DNA from 3 places in the Luteibacter sp. PvP120 genome. Region 3 is predicted to be linked to each of the others. Evidence: predicted binding sites of a transcription regulator. Region 3 holds the regulator's gene; each other region holds the start of a gene.
What was found. Region 3 encodes sigma-54, which starts transcription at its own class of promoters, with help from an activator protein. Its sites were predicted from a motif close to TGGCACGNGCNTTGC; they were not measured.
Positions count from the first base shown of each region.

Region 1: a site for sigma-54 is predicted at 2,163-2,177, ahead of ACVKN3_RS11615 (flagellar basal body-associated FliL family protein). Genes of this name have one in related genera too.
Region 2: a site for sigma-54 is predicted at 2,852-2,866, ahead of flgB (flagellar basal body rod protein FlgB). Genes of this name have one in related genera too.

Region 1 covers NZ_JBSRXP010000005.1:71,728-76,209, forward strand. Annotated here, with positions in the region: gene fliI (flagellar protein export ATPase FliI) at 1-439, shown strand, start outside; gene fliJ (flagellar export protein FliJ) at 439-876, shown strand; gene ACVKN3_RS11610 (flagellar hook-length control protein FliK) at 873-2,042, shown strand; gene ACVKN3_RS11615 (flagellar basal body-associated FliL family protein) at 2,243-2,743, shown strand; gene fliM (flagellar motor switch protein FliM) at 2,760-3,782, shown strand; gene fliN (flagellar motor switch protein FliN) at 4,056-4,331, shown strand; gene fliO (flagellar biosynthetic protein FliO) at 4,337-4,482, shown strand, end outside.
Region 2 covers NZ_JBSRXP010000005.1:48,734-53,215, reverse strand. Annotated here, with positions in the region: gene flgF (flagellar basal-body rod protein FlgF) at 1-41, opposite strand, end outside; gene flgE (flagellar hook protein FlgE) at 57-1,280, opposite strand; gene ACVKN3_RS11505 (flagellar hook assembly protein FlgD) at 1,302-1,973, opposite strand; gene flgC (flagellar basal body rod protein FlgC) at 1,985-2,398, opposite strand; gene flgB (flagellar basal body rod protein FlgB) at 2,395-2,814, opposite strand; gene ACVKN3_RS11490 (chemotaxis protein) at 2,985-3,902, opposite strand.
Region 3 covers NZ_JBSRXP010000006.1:72,924-77,405, reverse strand. Annotated here, with positions in the region: gene rapZ (RNase adapter RapZ) at 1-52, opposite strand, end outside; gene hprK (HPr(Ser) kinase/phosphatase) at 73-975, opposite strand; gene hpf (ribosome hibernation-promoting factor, HPF/YfiA family) at 1,143-1,496, opposite strand; gene ACVKN3_RS13225 (RNA polymerase factor sigma-54) at 1,619-3,109, opposite strand; gene lptB (LPS export ABC transporter ATP-binding protein) at 3,221-3,940, opposite strand; gene lptA (lipopolysaccharide transport periplasmic protein LptA) at 3,945-4,482, opposite strand, start outside.

The sequences.
Region 1 (4,482 bases), on a different contig from region 3:
GGGTAACGATGCCGAAGGCATCGGCTCGATCACGGCGTTCTATACCGTGCTCACCGAGGGCGACGACTATCGCCACGATCCCATCGCCGACTCCGCCCGCGCCATCCTCGATGGTCATATCGTGCTGTCGCGCGACATGGCCGAGGCGGGCCACTATCCGGCCATCGACATCGAGGCCTCGATCAGCCGCGTCATGCCGGCGGTGGTCAGCAAGGAGCACATGCGCTCGGCGCAACGGTTCCGCCAGGTGTATTCCGCGTATCGCCAGCAGCGCGACCTGATCGCCGTGGGCGCGTACCAGAAGGGCAGCGATCCGCGTACGGACGAGGCCATCGCCCTGTATCCGCGTCTTTCCGCGTTCCTCCAGCAGGAAACCGACATGCCGGTAAACCTCGCCGAAGCCGAGGCGGAACTGGTCGACGCCGCGAGTGCCGGCTGATGGCATCACGCGCCGACCGCCTGCAGCCCGTCGTCGACCTGGCCGCCGAGAAGGCGGAGGAAGCGACACGGGTACTCGCGTCGCACCAGCGCGCGCTGGCCGAGAGCGAGCATCAACTGGTCGAGTTGCGTCGCTATCGCAACGAATACGCCTCCATGCCCGACGGCATCGGCGTCAGCGCGCTGCTCAACCGCCAGCAGTTCCTGCAGAAGATCGACATGGCCATCGTGCAGCAGCTGGGCGAGGTGCAACGGCGCGAGCAGGCGCTGGAGCATGCCCGCCAGGGCTGGTCCGATGCACGCGGACGGGCCAAGGCGCTGGATTCGGTCACCGTCAAATACCGCGAGCAGGAGCGCAAGTCGCAGGACCGGCGCGAGCAGGAACAGGCCGACGAGCGCTCGCAATACCGCAAGAACCCCACCGGAAGAAACGCATGAACAACGCCAACGTCGCCCTCAACATCGCTCGCCCGGTCAGCCAGGCGCCGTCGTCCGCTTCGGCGAAGGCGACGGACGATACGACGCCGTCGAAGCGCTTCGATGCGGTGTTCGGCGATGCCCGTGCGCAGGTACATGCGCAGGCGCATGCGAGTGTGCACGCCACGCCGCGCGCGGATGCCGGCCGCGCGGCAGCGCGTGCGGACCACAAGAACGATGCGCGCACGGCAAAGCAGGACGCCGGCGACGACAAGGACGCCGACACCAGCGCCACGTCCCATGCCGCCGCGAAGCAGGACGCCACGGCCGCGAAGGACGAACCGAACAAAGACGACGCCTCCGACGACGACCATTCCATCGCCACGACGATGCTTGCGCTGATCGGTGTGCCGCCCAAGGTCACCGAACTGGCAACGAAGACGCTCGGCGCGCTCAAGGATGCCGGCGGCAAGACCGGCGAGCTGGCCGCCGGTGCGCTGGCCATGGGCCTGCCGCTGGCGCATGGCGTGCCGGCCCCGGCGGGCGGCGATGCCGCCAAGGCGCTGCTCACCTCGACCGATACCGCGGCCTCGTCCGGCGTGCTTGCGGCCACGGCATCGCCTGTCGCGGTATCGCCGCTGGCCACGCTGCTCGCCGCCCGCGCGGCGGTGACCACGGGTGCCAAGGACGACGCGGCATCCGATCCGACCACGAGTCCCATGCCCCTGGTGCATACGCCGGGACTGGCCCCCGTGGATGGCGCCATGGTCCAGGTGCAGGCCACCCAGGCCGCCACCGCGCCGCAGTTCGCGCAGGAACTGGGCGAACAGATCGCGTGGATGGGTAGCGGCCAGATCAAGGAGGCCCGGATCAAGCTGCACCCGGAAGAACTCGGCAGCATGGACGTGCGCGTGAGCATGGATGGCGGCAAGGTCAACGTGGCCATCCTCGCCCAGCATCCGGCCGCCGTGCACGCCGTGCAGCAGACGCTGTCGCAGCTGGACAGCATGCTCGCCCACCATGGCCTGTCCCTGGGCCAGGCCGATGTCGGCCAGCAGCAGGCCGGGCAGGGCCGTCAGGGCACGAGCGACGGCGGTAACGGGCAGGGCGGAACGGACGAGCCGGCCGTCGCTACGGTGCTCGCCACCTCCCGCGTGTCGCGGGGCCTGGTCGACGAGCGCGCCTGAGGGCGCTTCGGCGGCATTGCATTGGCGCGCGTCAAGCTTTCGACGCGCCACGGCGAACCGCCCGAACGCCCGTGCCGCGTCGCAGGGCGGTTTCCGCTAGCCGCATCGCCTGACCCCGGCTGGCACGTCGTTTGCAATAAACCCCTCGGGCCCATCGGGCAACGATTCCACCGCATTCGCACCACAGAGGTTTTTCAGGCATGGCCGACGTAGAACAGGACGCCCCCGAGGGCACCCCGAAGAAAAAGAAGGGCAAGGGCAAGTTGCTGGTCATTGCCGCGATCGTCGTGCTGGCGGCCGGTGGTGCCGGCGGCTGGTTCATGATGAAGGGCGGCCACGGCAAGCCCGGCGCCGCGGCGGCCGCGGAAGCGGCCAAGGCCAAGCCGGCCGTGTACCTGCAGATGGATCCGGCCTTCGTGGTCAACTTCCAGGACGAGAACGCGCTGCGCTTCCTGCAGATCGGCGTCAACGTCATGTCCCACGATCCGGAAGCGATCGCTGCCGCGAAGGAAGCCGATCCGGAGATCCGTAACGCGCTGCTGATGCTGTTCTCGGCGCAGGACGTCAAGAGCCTTTCCGACGTGAAGGGCAAGCAGAAGCTGCAGGCGGCCGCACTGGCCGAAATCCAGCGCGTGCTGAAGGAAAAGATCGGCCGTCCGGGTGTGGATGCCGTCTACTTCACCAGCTTCATCATGCAGTGACGGGAAGCCAACGGCGATGAGCGACATTCTCACCCAGGAAGAAATCGACGCGCTGCTGGCCGGTGTGGAAGGCGGGGCCGTCGATACCGAGGTCGAGCTTCCGCCGCCCGGTGGTATCCACGATTACGATTTCACCCAGCAGGACCGCATCGTCCGCGGTCGCCTGCCCACGCTGGAAATGGTCAACGATCGCTTCGCCCGTTATTTCCGCGCCAACCTGTTCAACGTGCTGCGCAAGTCGTGCGAAGTCTCGGTGCTGGGCGTGAAGATGACCAAGTTCAACGAGTACGTGCATTCGCTGGCGGTGCCCAGCAACCTCAACCTCATCCGTATCAAGCCCCTGCGCGGCACCGCCCTGATGGTGTTCGAGCCGCGCATGGTCTTCACCGTGATTGACAACTTCTTCGGCGGGGACGGCCGCTACCACGCGCGCATCGAGGGTCGCGACTTCACGCCCACCGAGAACCGCGTGATCCAGATCGTGCTGGCCGAGGCCTTCACGGCCATGGCGGAAGCCTGGGCACCCGTGCTGAAGATGCAGTTCGAGTTCCTCAACTCCGAGATCAACCCGCAGTTCGCCAATATCGTCAGCCCCACCGAGACGGTGGTGGTGTCGCGCTTCCATATCGAACTGGATGGCGGTGGCGGCGAAGTGCACCTGACCTTGCCCTACTCGATGGTCGAGCCGATCCGCGAGCTGCTGGATGCAGGCGTGCAGAGCGACCGGGCGGAGCGCGACGAGCGCTGGATCCAGAACCTGCATGAGGAAATCCTCGACGCCGAGGTGGAGATCACCTCCATGCTGGCCGAGGCACGCCTCACCATCGGCGACTTCCTGCACCTGCGCAAGGGCGACATCATTCCGATCTCGCTGCCCGAAACGGCCACCGTGTTCGCCGAGGACGTGCCGATCTTCCGCGGCCGCATGGCCAACTCCGGGGGTAACAAGGCGGTGCAGTTCGAGTCGCTGATGCGCAAGCGCGGCGAGGGCAGGGCGATGCCCGTCACTACCACCGAGCCGATGCCCGTACTGGCGTGATACGCCGTCAATGGACCGGCATGGTGTCTTAGTGCCGTCGAGCGTCAGGTTTCCGGCGAGCGTCACTTTCCGGTCGTGGTCCACGACCGGCGAGGGATGGGCAAGGCACTGAGTGCACACGGGAAATTCACGCTTTCTTTCCCTTTTACGGCATGGCACGGCGTTTGCTTTCTACGTTCCGTATCCCGGTAAATCACTTCTGGAACGGACATGAACGAACCCACCCCGCACGACCCCATCGAAGGCGCCTCGGACGCCTCCCTCGCCCGCACCATGGGACTGGGCAACGAGGTGAATCTCGACGTCATCCTCGACGTGCCGGTGACCATGGCCATGGAAGTGGGCCGCACCAAGATCAGCATCCGCAACCTGCTCCAGCTCAACCAGGGCTCGGTGGTGGAACTGGACCGCGCCGCGGGCGAGCCGCTGGACGTGTTCGTCAACGGCACTCTGGTCGCCCACGGCGAAGTGGTCGTCATCAACGAAAAATTCGGCATCCGGCTGACCGACGTGATCAGCCCGGCCGAGCGCGTCCGCAAACTGCGGTGACCGCCATGCGCCGCATCTTCGTCGCCTTCGCGGGTGGCTTCCTTCCCTGCGCCCTGATGGCAGCCCCGGTCGCTCCCGCGCCGGTGGATACGGGCGCCGACGTGATCCGCGTCCTCGTCAGCCTGCTCGGCGTCGTGGCGCTCATTTTCTT
Region 2 (4,482 bases), on a different contig from region 3:
TGCGAGGCCCCGGTCATGGCGACATAGACGGAACGATCCATGGCTTAGGCCCCCGCTTAGTTGCGGATGTTGATGATGGTCTGAGTCAACGTGTTGTCGGTCGAGATGACCTGGGCGTTGGCCTGGTAGTTGCGCTGCGCCTTGATCATGTTGACCAGCTGGGCGGTGAGGTCGGCCGTGTTGGACGCCTCGAGCGAGCCGGCCTGCACCGAGCCCACGTCACCGGAGCCCGCCACGCCGCGGATCGGCTGGCCGGAATCGACCGAGGCCACCCAGTTGGTGTCGTTCTGCTGGCGCAGGCCCTGGTTGTTGGCGAACGTGGCGATGGCCAGCTGGCCCATCGGCGTGGACACGCCGTTGGTGTAGACCGCCGAGACCGTGCCGTCCTTGGACACGTCGATCTTGGAGAACTTGCCGGCGGCGAAGCCGTCGTTGGTGATCGCCGAGGTGGAGTACGAGCTGCCGAACTGGGTGACCTTGGTCATGTCGACCGACAGGTTGATCGGCGCCGCGCCGGCGTTGGGCGTGGCCGCACCGAAGTTCAGCTTGCCGTTGGCCGGCGTGGTCAGCGAACCGCCCGAGCTGAAGGTCAACGGCTGCGCGGTACCGACCTGGGTGCCGTCCAGGGTCATGTAGGCGTTCCACGAGTTGGGCGTGGTCGCGTCCTTGACGTAATAGACGTTGGTGGTATGCGTCGCGCCCAGCGAGTCGTACGACTGGAAGGTCGACACATAGTTGTAGCTCTGGTCGTTCGTGGGATCGAAGGCAGCGGTCTTGACCGTGTCCGACGAGGACAGGTTGGCCGTCAGGCCCACGGTGCCGGATGCCTTGGCCGCGCTGGTACCCGTGGTGATCTTCAGGTCCTTCAGGGCACTGATGTCGAAGCCGCCGGTGGCGGTCGGCGGGTAGACCTGCAGGTTCTGGCCGGTGGCGTTGACGATGTTGCCGTTGTCGTCCGGATGGAAGTTGCCCGCGCGCGAGTACGAGTAGCCGGAGGCATCGCGCAGCGTGAAGAAGCCCGCGCCACTCAGGGCGAAATCGTACGAGTTGCCGGTCTGGGTGACATTGCCGTCGCCGAACTGCTGGGCGATGTTGGTCAGGCGAACGCCGCTGCCGGCCGCGGTGGCGGAGAGGTTTTCACCGGCCACCGAGTAGACCTGCGAGAACTCGGCGCGCGAGCCCTTGTAGCCGACGGTGTTGACGTTGGCGATGTTGTTGGCGGTGACTTCCAGGTCGGAAGACGCCGCGTTGATGCCGCTGAGGGCGATATCGAAAGGCATGGTGGGTATTCCTTGCTGGAGTTACAGGATTTGTGCGATCTGGCTGAGCAGGGCACCGCCGTAGCCGGCCACCTGCACGTAGGTACCGTCGGTGCCCGAAGCGCCGACGCCTTCCACCTTTCCGCGAACGAAGGTATTGATCGCGGTGCCGCCGGAAGTGGCGGACATCTGGTACACGCCGTCGGCCAGCTGCGTGCCGTCGTCGGATTTGCCGTCCCAGGCGAAGGTCTGCAGGCCGGCATCCGGCTGCCCCATCGGGATGTTGCGCACCACGTTGCCGGAGGCGTCCTTGATCTGGACGTTCACGTAGGTGCCGGAGCTGCCCACGTTGACCGCGCCGCTCATGGCGCTTCCCTCGAGCTTGGCCGCCGTGGAGGGCACCAGCGCATCCTTGCCGACCAGCGACGCCGCACGGACGAACTGGTCGCCGGTGAGGTTGGTGGACAGCGAATCGAACGAGCCCTGCAACTGCTGCGTGGCGGCCACCTGCGAGAACTGCGCCATCTGCGCGACCATCTGCGTGGAATCCATCGGCTTGGTCGGGTCCTGGTTGGTCATCTGGGTGACCATCAGCTTCAGGAAATCCGACTGGTTGAGGGTCTGCTCCTTCAGCTGGCTGGACGAGGACGCGGCGGAGGTGGACGCGGTCGAGGACGACGACGTGGAGGCAGTACCGGTAAGGGAATCGACCATGGGAGGGTGCCTTATTTGCCGAGGTCCAGCGTCTTCTGCATGAGCTGCTTGGCGCTGTTCATGACTTCGACGTTGTTCTGGTAGGAGCGCGACGCGGAGATCATGTTGACCAGCTCGTCGACCGGGTTGACGTTGCTTGAATAGACATAGCCGTTGGCGTCCGCGAGCGGATTGGCCGGCTCGTAGCGCGACTGCACGGGAGCCTGGCTTTCGGTGACGCCGAGCGTGCGCACGCCGCCGTTTTCCGTCTGCCCGTCCACCTGCTGCTGCACGGCGGCAAACGTGGGTTGCTTCGCGCGGTACGCGGTGGCCTCGCTGCCCGACAGGCTGTCGGCGTTGGCCATGTTGCTGGCGGTGGTATTGAGCCGGGCGGACTGGGCGGCCATGCCCGAACCGGCCACATCGAAGATCTTCAGCAGGCTCATGAGGCGGTCCCGGTGATGGCGAGGCGCATGGTGTGGATCTGCGCGTTGATGAAGCTGAGCGACGCCTGGTAATGGATGGCGTTGGCGGCGAACTGCGCCTGCTCGACCTGGGTGTCGACGGTGTTGCCGTCCATGGACGGCTGCGTCTCGGCGCGATAGGCCATCTTGTTGGCTTCGCCCAGCGCCACGGCGGGGTTGCCGCCGATGTGGCCGGACTCGGTCGCCGTCATCGGCAGCGTGGTGCCGTCGGTGGCACCCGTGGCGGCGCTCATGGCCTTCTTGAAGTCGAGGTCGCGAGCGAGGAAGCCCGGCGTATCGGCGTTGGCGAGGTTGGAGGAAATGACCTCGGCACGGCGCTGCCACAGGCCAAGGGCCTGGGCGTGTACGCCGAACAGCTTGTCGGATGAATCGATCATGGGCTTTCCCCTCGGTGATCCTGGCCCGAGGGGTTGAGCAAGACGCGTGCCACGCGGCAGGCTTCACGAAAAACGGCGCCGTAGCGCCGTTTTCGGGGTGATGCAGGGGAGCGACCAAGGGCTGCGCCGGAATTCCGACGCGGCGCGATGGCCTCCGTGTCAGGTCAACGTCAGGCCGGGAGCAGTTCCAGTACCGCCGTGGCCAGCACGTCCGGCTGGAACTTGGCGATGAAGCGGTCGGCACCCACGCGCTCGACCATCGCCTCGTTGAATACGCCGCTGAGCGAGCTGTGCAGCAGGACCTTGTAATGGCGCAGGCCCGGCTCCTCGCGGATGGCGCGGGTGAGCGCGTAACCGTCCATGAGCGGCATCTCGATGTCCGACACGACCAGCGCGACACGATCGGCCGCCGGGCCGGCCGCCAGCTCGCGCAGTTTCTCCAGGCCTTCCTTGCCGTCCTTCGCCACCACGCATTCCAGGTCCATCTTGCGGAACAGGTCGACGATCTGGGTGCGGGCGACCAGGGAATCGTCCACCACCAGCACGCGGCGGCTGCCGACCTGCTGTACGTGGGCGGCCTGCTGGACGCGTTCCGAGAGCTCCACGGCGCGAGGGTCCACGCTGGCCAGCACCTGCTCTACATCGACCACGGCAAGCAGGTCGCCGTCGAGGCGGGTCACCGCGTTCACCCGCGCCCCATAGCCCAGGGCCGGCGGCGGCGCGGCCATGTTCGAGCCGTCGATATGAACGATGCGATCCACGTCGGAGACGAGGAAGCCCTGCACGGAACGGTTGAACTCCGTGACGATCAGGTGCGCACTGGCGACGTCGGCCAGCGGCGGGTAGCCCATGGCCGCGGCCAGGTCGACCACCGGAATGGTCTGGCCGCGGTAGTCGAAGCTGCCCGAAACCAGCTCGTGCATGCTGGGCATGCGCTCCAGACGCGGGCGGCGCAGTACCTCGCGCACCTTGAACACGTTGATGCCGAACGCCTGGCGGTCGCCCAGGCGGAACAGCAGCATGGCCACGCGGTTGTGTCCGGCCAGGCGGGTAAAGGTTTCGACGGTGTCGAGCAGCGGGCGGGCCATGTCGTGCCTGGGCTTGCGAAAGGGGGTGTCGCGGAGCGTATCGGCGGCGGGGCGGTTTGCTTGAGCCGTGTGGGGCTTTGGAGCGAGAGCCTTGGCGTCTTGGAGCAGGAGCATGCTGGCTTCGGACAAGAGCCGGCGGGTAGCCCCCTCGGGGCCACGCCTGCGGCGACCCGTCAAGGAAGGGCCGCTCCGCGGCCGTATATCGATTGCCCTACGGGCCGGGTCGGGCTCCGAACGGGGATTTTCGATTCGCCATCCATGGCTCAGCGAAAATGGCCGGCCGTCCTGGCCGGCCCCGCTACGCGGCCTTGTCCGTTCGAACCCCTCGCCTGCGGCTACCGGCCCCGAGGGGGCTACCCGCCGGCTCTTCCCCAGACTGAGGCAGGTTGTTACGCGAGCGACCGCAGACGTGCAGGGTGTGGCGTCGCCGCTTCGTTGGCTTTTCGCGCACATCGTGCGCTCCTACCCCAGGGGTAGTGCCGGTTGTGGCATATGCAACGCCTGATCTGCCGTCCGGGTAGGAGCGCACGCACGTGCGCGAACCCTCAACGTATCTAAGGCGACCGATGCCATGCGCAAC
Region 3 (4,482 bases):
TGCCCGTGAGCACCACGAGGTGGATGCCTTCTGGCTCGACGATGGGGCTCATGACGTCCTCGTTCATCTCGGTCACCATGGCGGTAGCCGGCGCATCTGGTGCGCCTGGCGGTCGATGAAGGTCTGTGCCGGATCGATGCCCTTGCTCTTGAGCACGTGGTTGCGCACGGCGGCTTCGACCAGCACGGCAAGGTTGCGGCCCGGCGCGACCGGGATGGTGATCTTGGGGACGTCCACGTCCAGCACGTTGCGCCGGCTGACATCGCCAGTGAGACGGGTCATGCCGTCGATGTCCTCGCCGGAGGTGAGCGGCTTGAGGTGGACGACCAGGCGCAGGTATTTGGAGGGCTTGACTGCCGTGTGGCCGAACATCTCGCGGATGTTGAGCACGCCCAGGCCGCGGACCTCGAGCAGGTCCTGCAGGAGTTCGGGGCAGGCGCCGTCGATCACGTCCGGAGCGATCAGCGTGAACTCGGTGGCGTCGTCCGCCACCAGCCGGTGGCCGCGGCTGATCAACTCGAGGGCGAGCTCGCTCTTGCCCGAGCCGGGCTCACCGGTGATGAGCACGCCGATGGAGAAGACCTCGAGGAAGACGCCGTGAAGGGTGACGCGGGGCGCCAGCGTGCGGGCCAGGTGGTACTGAAGGTAGGTGAGCAGCTCATGGCCGCGCTTGGTGCTCTGCCAGAGCGGGGTGTCGGTTTCTTCCGCGACCTCGCGAAGGTCGGGGGGGATCGACTGGTCTTTCGTGACGATCAGCGCGGCCGGCTGGTAGGCGGCGATCTTGTGGATCACTTCCCAGCGCTGGCGCGACTCCAGCCCGTCGAGGAAATTGAGCTCCTCGGTGCCGATGATCTGGATCTTGTTGGGATAGATGACGTTGAGGTAGCCGACCAGCGAGGGCCGGCGGCTCTGCTTGGCGTTGGGCTCGAGCACGCGTGACTCACCGCGCATGCCCGCGGCCCAGCGCAGCGCCATGCGGTCGTAAACGCCGTCGAAGAGTTGTCTGGCGGTGAGCCGGTCCACGCGTGAGATCCCTTTGGATGGCAAGACCGGCGCGAAAACGCCGGCCAGGGGGCTATTGTGCCATCAAACGCGCGGTGGCTTGCCCGGCGGCGCCTGAGGGCGGCCGCCGGGCGGTGGGGTCAGCTGGTGCTGGCGACGCGTGCGTCGCGGCCTTCGCTGTTGTGGTGATCCTTCAGTTTTTCCTTGTGCTTGCGCAGCTGGTCGGCCAGTTTGCCGATCATGGCGTCGATGGCCGAGTACAGGGTGTCACCCTTGTTGTCGTCTTCGAGGCGGGCAATCCCTTCGGCATGCAGGCGGGTGCCGGCGCAGTGCAGGGTGCCACCGGCCTTGTGTTCGTTCTTGTCGACGGAAAGAACCACGTCGAGGGCTTTGATGTTGTCGAAAAGGCGTTCGAAGCGGCTGACTTGCTGCTCCACGCGCTCGCGCAGGGCGGGGGTGATATGGATGTGCTGGCCGCTGATCTGGATTTGCATGACGCCTCCTTCTTGCTGAGGGTGTCGCCGTGGGGCGACAAGATCGGAACGACGGGGGTGCCGTTCCTCAAGCCTGAACTCCTGGGACCGTGGCGCGCCGATGGGGTTCCCCCCGATGTTTCTCAACTTGCGCGTACGCGTTCACTGGAGCTGGGAATGCGCATCGCTTCCCGGTACTTGGCCACCGTACGGCGAGCGACCTGAATGCCGCGTCGATGGAGTTCTTCGGCCAGCGCCTGGTCGGACAGCGGGCGCCGGGCGTCTTCGGCCGTGATCAGCTTGCGCAGCATGGCCTGGATGGCCGTGGCCGAGGCGCTGCCGCCGTCTTCGGTAGAGACGCCGCTGGAAAAGAAGTGTTTCAGCTCGAAGGTGCCGCGCGGGGTGTGCATGTATTTGCGCGTGGTGACCCGGGAGATGGTCGATTCGTGCATGCCCACCTCTTCGGCCACCTCGCGCAGCACCAGGGGATGCATGGCTTCCGGGCCGTAATCGAGGAAGGCGCTCTGCCGGCGGACGATGACCTCGGCGACCTTGGTCAGGGTTTCCGCACGGGATTGCAGGCTTTTCAGCAGCCAACGGGCCTCCTGCAACTGGCCCTTCATCCAGGTGGCGTCGTCGCCGCGTGCCCGGGCGATCAGGTTGCAGTAATGCTGGTTGAGACCCAGCCGCGGCTGGGAGTCGGGATTCAGGCTGACGTGCCAACGTCCTCCCTCGCGCCGGGCATACACGTCGGGTGCGACATATTCCACGGGGGTGGCATCCAGGGCCGCGCCGGGACGCGGATCGAGGCTGCGGATGAGGGCGGCGGCCGCGGCCACGTCGGCCTCGGCGGCTTTCAGCTTGCGGGCGATCCGGACGCTGTCGTTGCGGGCCAGCAGTTCCAGTTCCTCGTTGACGATGCGGATCGCCAGGTCGCGATACGGCGTTTCCGCCGCGAACTGGGATAACTGGCAGAGCAGGCAGTCGCGCAGGTCGAGGCTGGCGATGCCGGTGGGATCGAAGCGCTGCACGCGCTGGCGCACGGCTTCGATCTCGCCGACGCCCGGTCGCAGCTCGGCGGGCAGGGCGGCTTCCACCGCCTCCACGCCATCACGCAGGTAGCCGTCCTCATCCAGCGCGTGGATGATCGCCGTGGCGATCGCGTGGTCGCGGGGCGAGAACTGGGACAGGTTGAGCTGCCACTCCAGGTGTTGCTGCAGGCTCTGTGGCGCGGCGTTCTGCGGTTCGAAGCCGTCCTCGTCACCCCCGCCGCTGGCTCGCGAGGAGGCGCTGCCACCGTAGTCGCTCGCCTCGCCGTGGAAGCGGTCGTCCTCCCATTCCGGCGCGAGTTCTTCGGACGGGGTGGCGGTGGACTCGTCGTCCTTGGCGGACTTCGGGGTTTCCTGGCGGGACGGGTAGTCGTTATCGAAGTCCGGCCCGTCCGTGGACTCGCCGTCCGGATCGGCTTCCGCCTCGGCATCCTCGGCGAACTCGAGCAGCGGGTTGCCTTCGGCAATCTGGCGGAGCTCCGCTTCGAGCTCCAGCTGCGACAACTGCAGCAGGCGGATGGCCTGCTGCAGCTGGGGCGTCAGCGTGAGCTGCTGGTTGAGGCGAAACTGGAGTCCGGGTTTCATGCCTGCGATGCGTTAGGGGTTCAATGGCATCCTAACCCCATGCGACGTGCACAACCAGCATCCGCGCAGGCCGGACGTTCCGGCCGAATTCGCGTCACGACCAGGCGTGGATCAGATCCGGAATTCACGTCCCAGGTACACCTCACGGACCTTCTCGTCGGCGAGGATGTGTTGCGGCGTGCCGCGGGCGAGCACCTCGCCGTCGTTGAGGATGTAGGCGCGGTCGCAGATGCCCAGGGTCTCGCGGACATTGTGGTCGGTGATGAGCACGCCGATGCCGCGTTCCTTCAGGTGACGAACGATGCGCTGGATCTCGCCCACGGAGATGGGATCGACGCCCGCGAACGGTTCATCCAGCAGCATGTAGCGCGGCCGTGCGGCGAGGGCGCGGGCGATCTCGACACGGCGACGCTCGCCACCGGACAGGCTGATGCCTTTCTGGTCGGCGATGTGGGCGATCTTGAGTTCGTCTAGCAGGCTGTCCAGTTCGTCGTCGCGCTGCTTCTGGGTCATGCCCTCGCGCAGTTCCAGCACCGCCATGATGTTGTCCGACACGCTGAGCCGGCGGAACACCGACGCTTCCTGGGGCAGGTAGCCGATGCCCAGCTTGGCGCGCGCGTGCATCGGCAGGCCGGTGATGTCCTTCTCGTCGAGCTTGATCACGCCGGCATCGGCCTGGATGAGGCCGACCACCATGTAGAAACAGGTGGTCTTGCCGGCACCGTTGGGACCGAGCAGGCCGACGACCTCGCCTTCGCTGATGGAAAAAGCGAAGTCGCGAACCACCTTGCGGGCGCGGAAACGCTTTTGCAGGCCTTGGGCTGAAAGCATCGGGTCAGGGCTTCTTCGGGGTGGGGGCAGGCGTGGCCGGCTTCGCAGGCGCGGCGCCCGGCGGCGGGTTCTTCGGCTGGAAGGTCATGTGCACGGGGGCGCCGCCGGAGCTTTCGCCGGTCATCGTGCTGTCCTTCGTGTTGTAGGTGAGCTTGTCGCCTTCGGCGCTGCCCTTCACCGGCTGCTTGACCTTCGCGTTGCCCGTGAGCACGGCGTAGTCCTGGTCGACCTTGTAGTCGATGTTCAGGGCCTGGCCGTCCATCGGGTTGTCGTCGTCGTCCAACTGGTGGATGGTGGCCGGCTTGCCGTCGACGATGATGCGCGTGATCGAGTTGTTGGCGTCGAGGAAACCCGTCGCCTTGTCGCCGGTGATCTTCAGCGTGCCCTGGGTGATCACCACGCTGCCCGTCCAGATGACCTTGCCGTTGGGCTGCTGCGAGCCGTCGAAGGATTTGGAATCGACGTTGGCCGGCTGCTGGCGGTCGGACTGCTTGGCGGCCACGGGCAGGCTGGCCACCAGCGCCAGTCCGAGCACCGCGAGG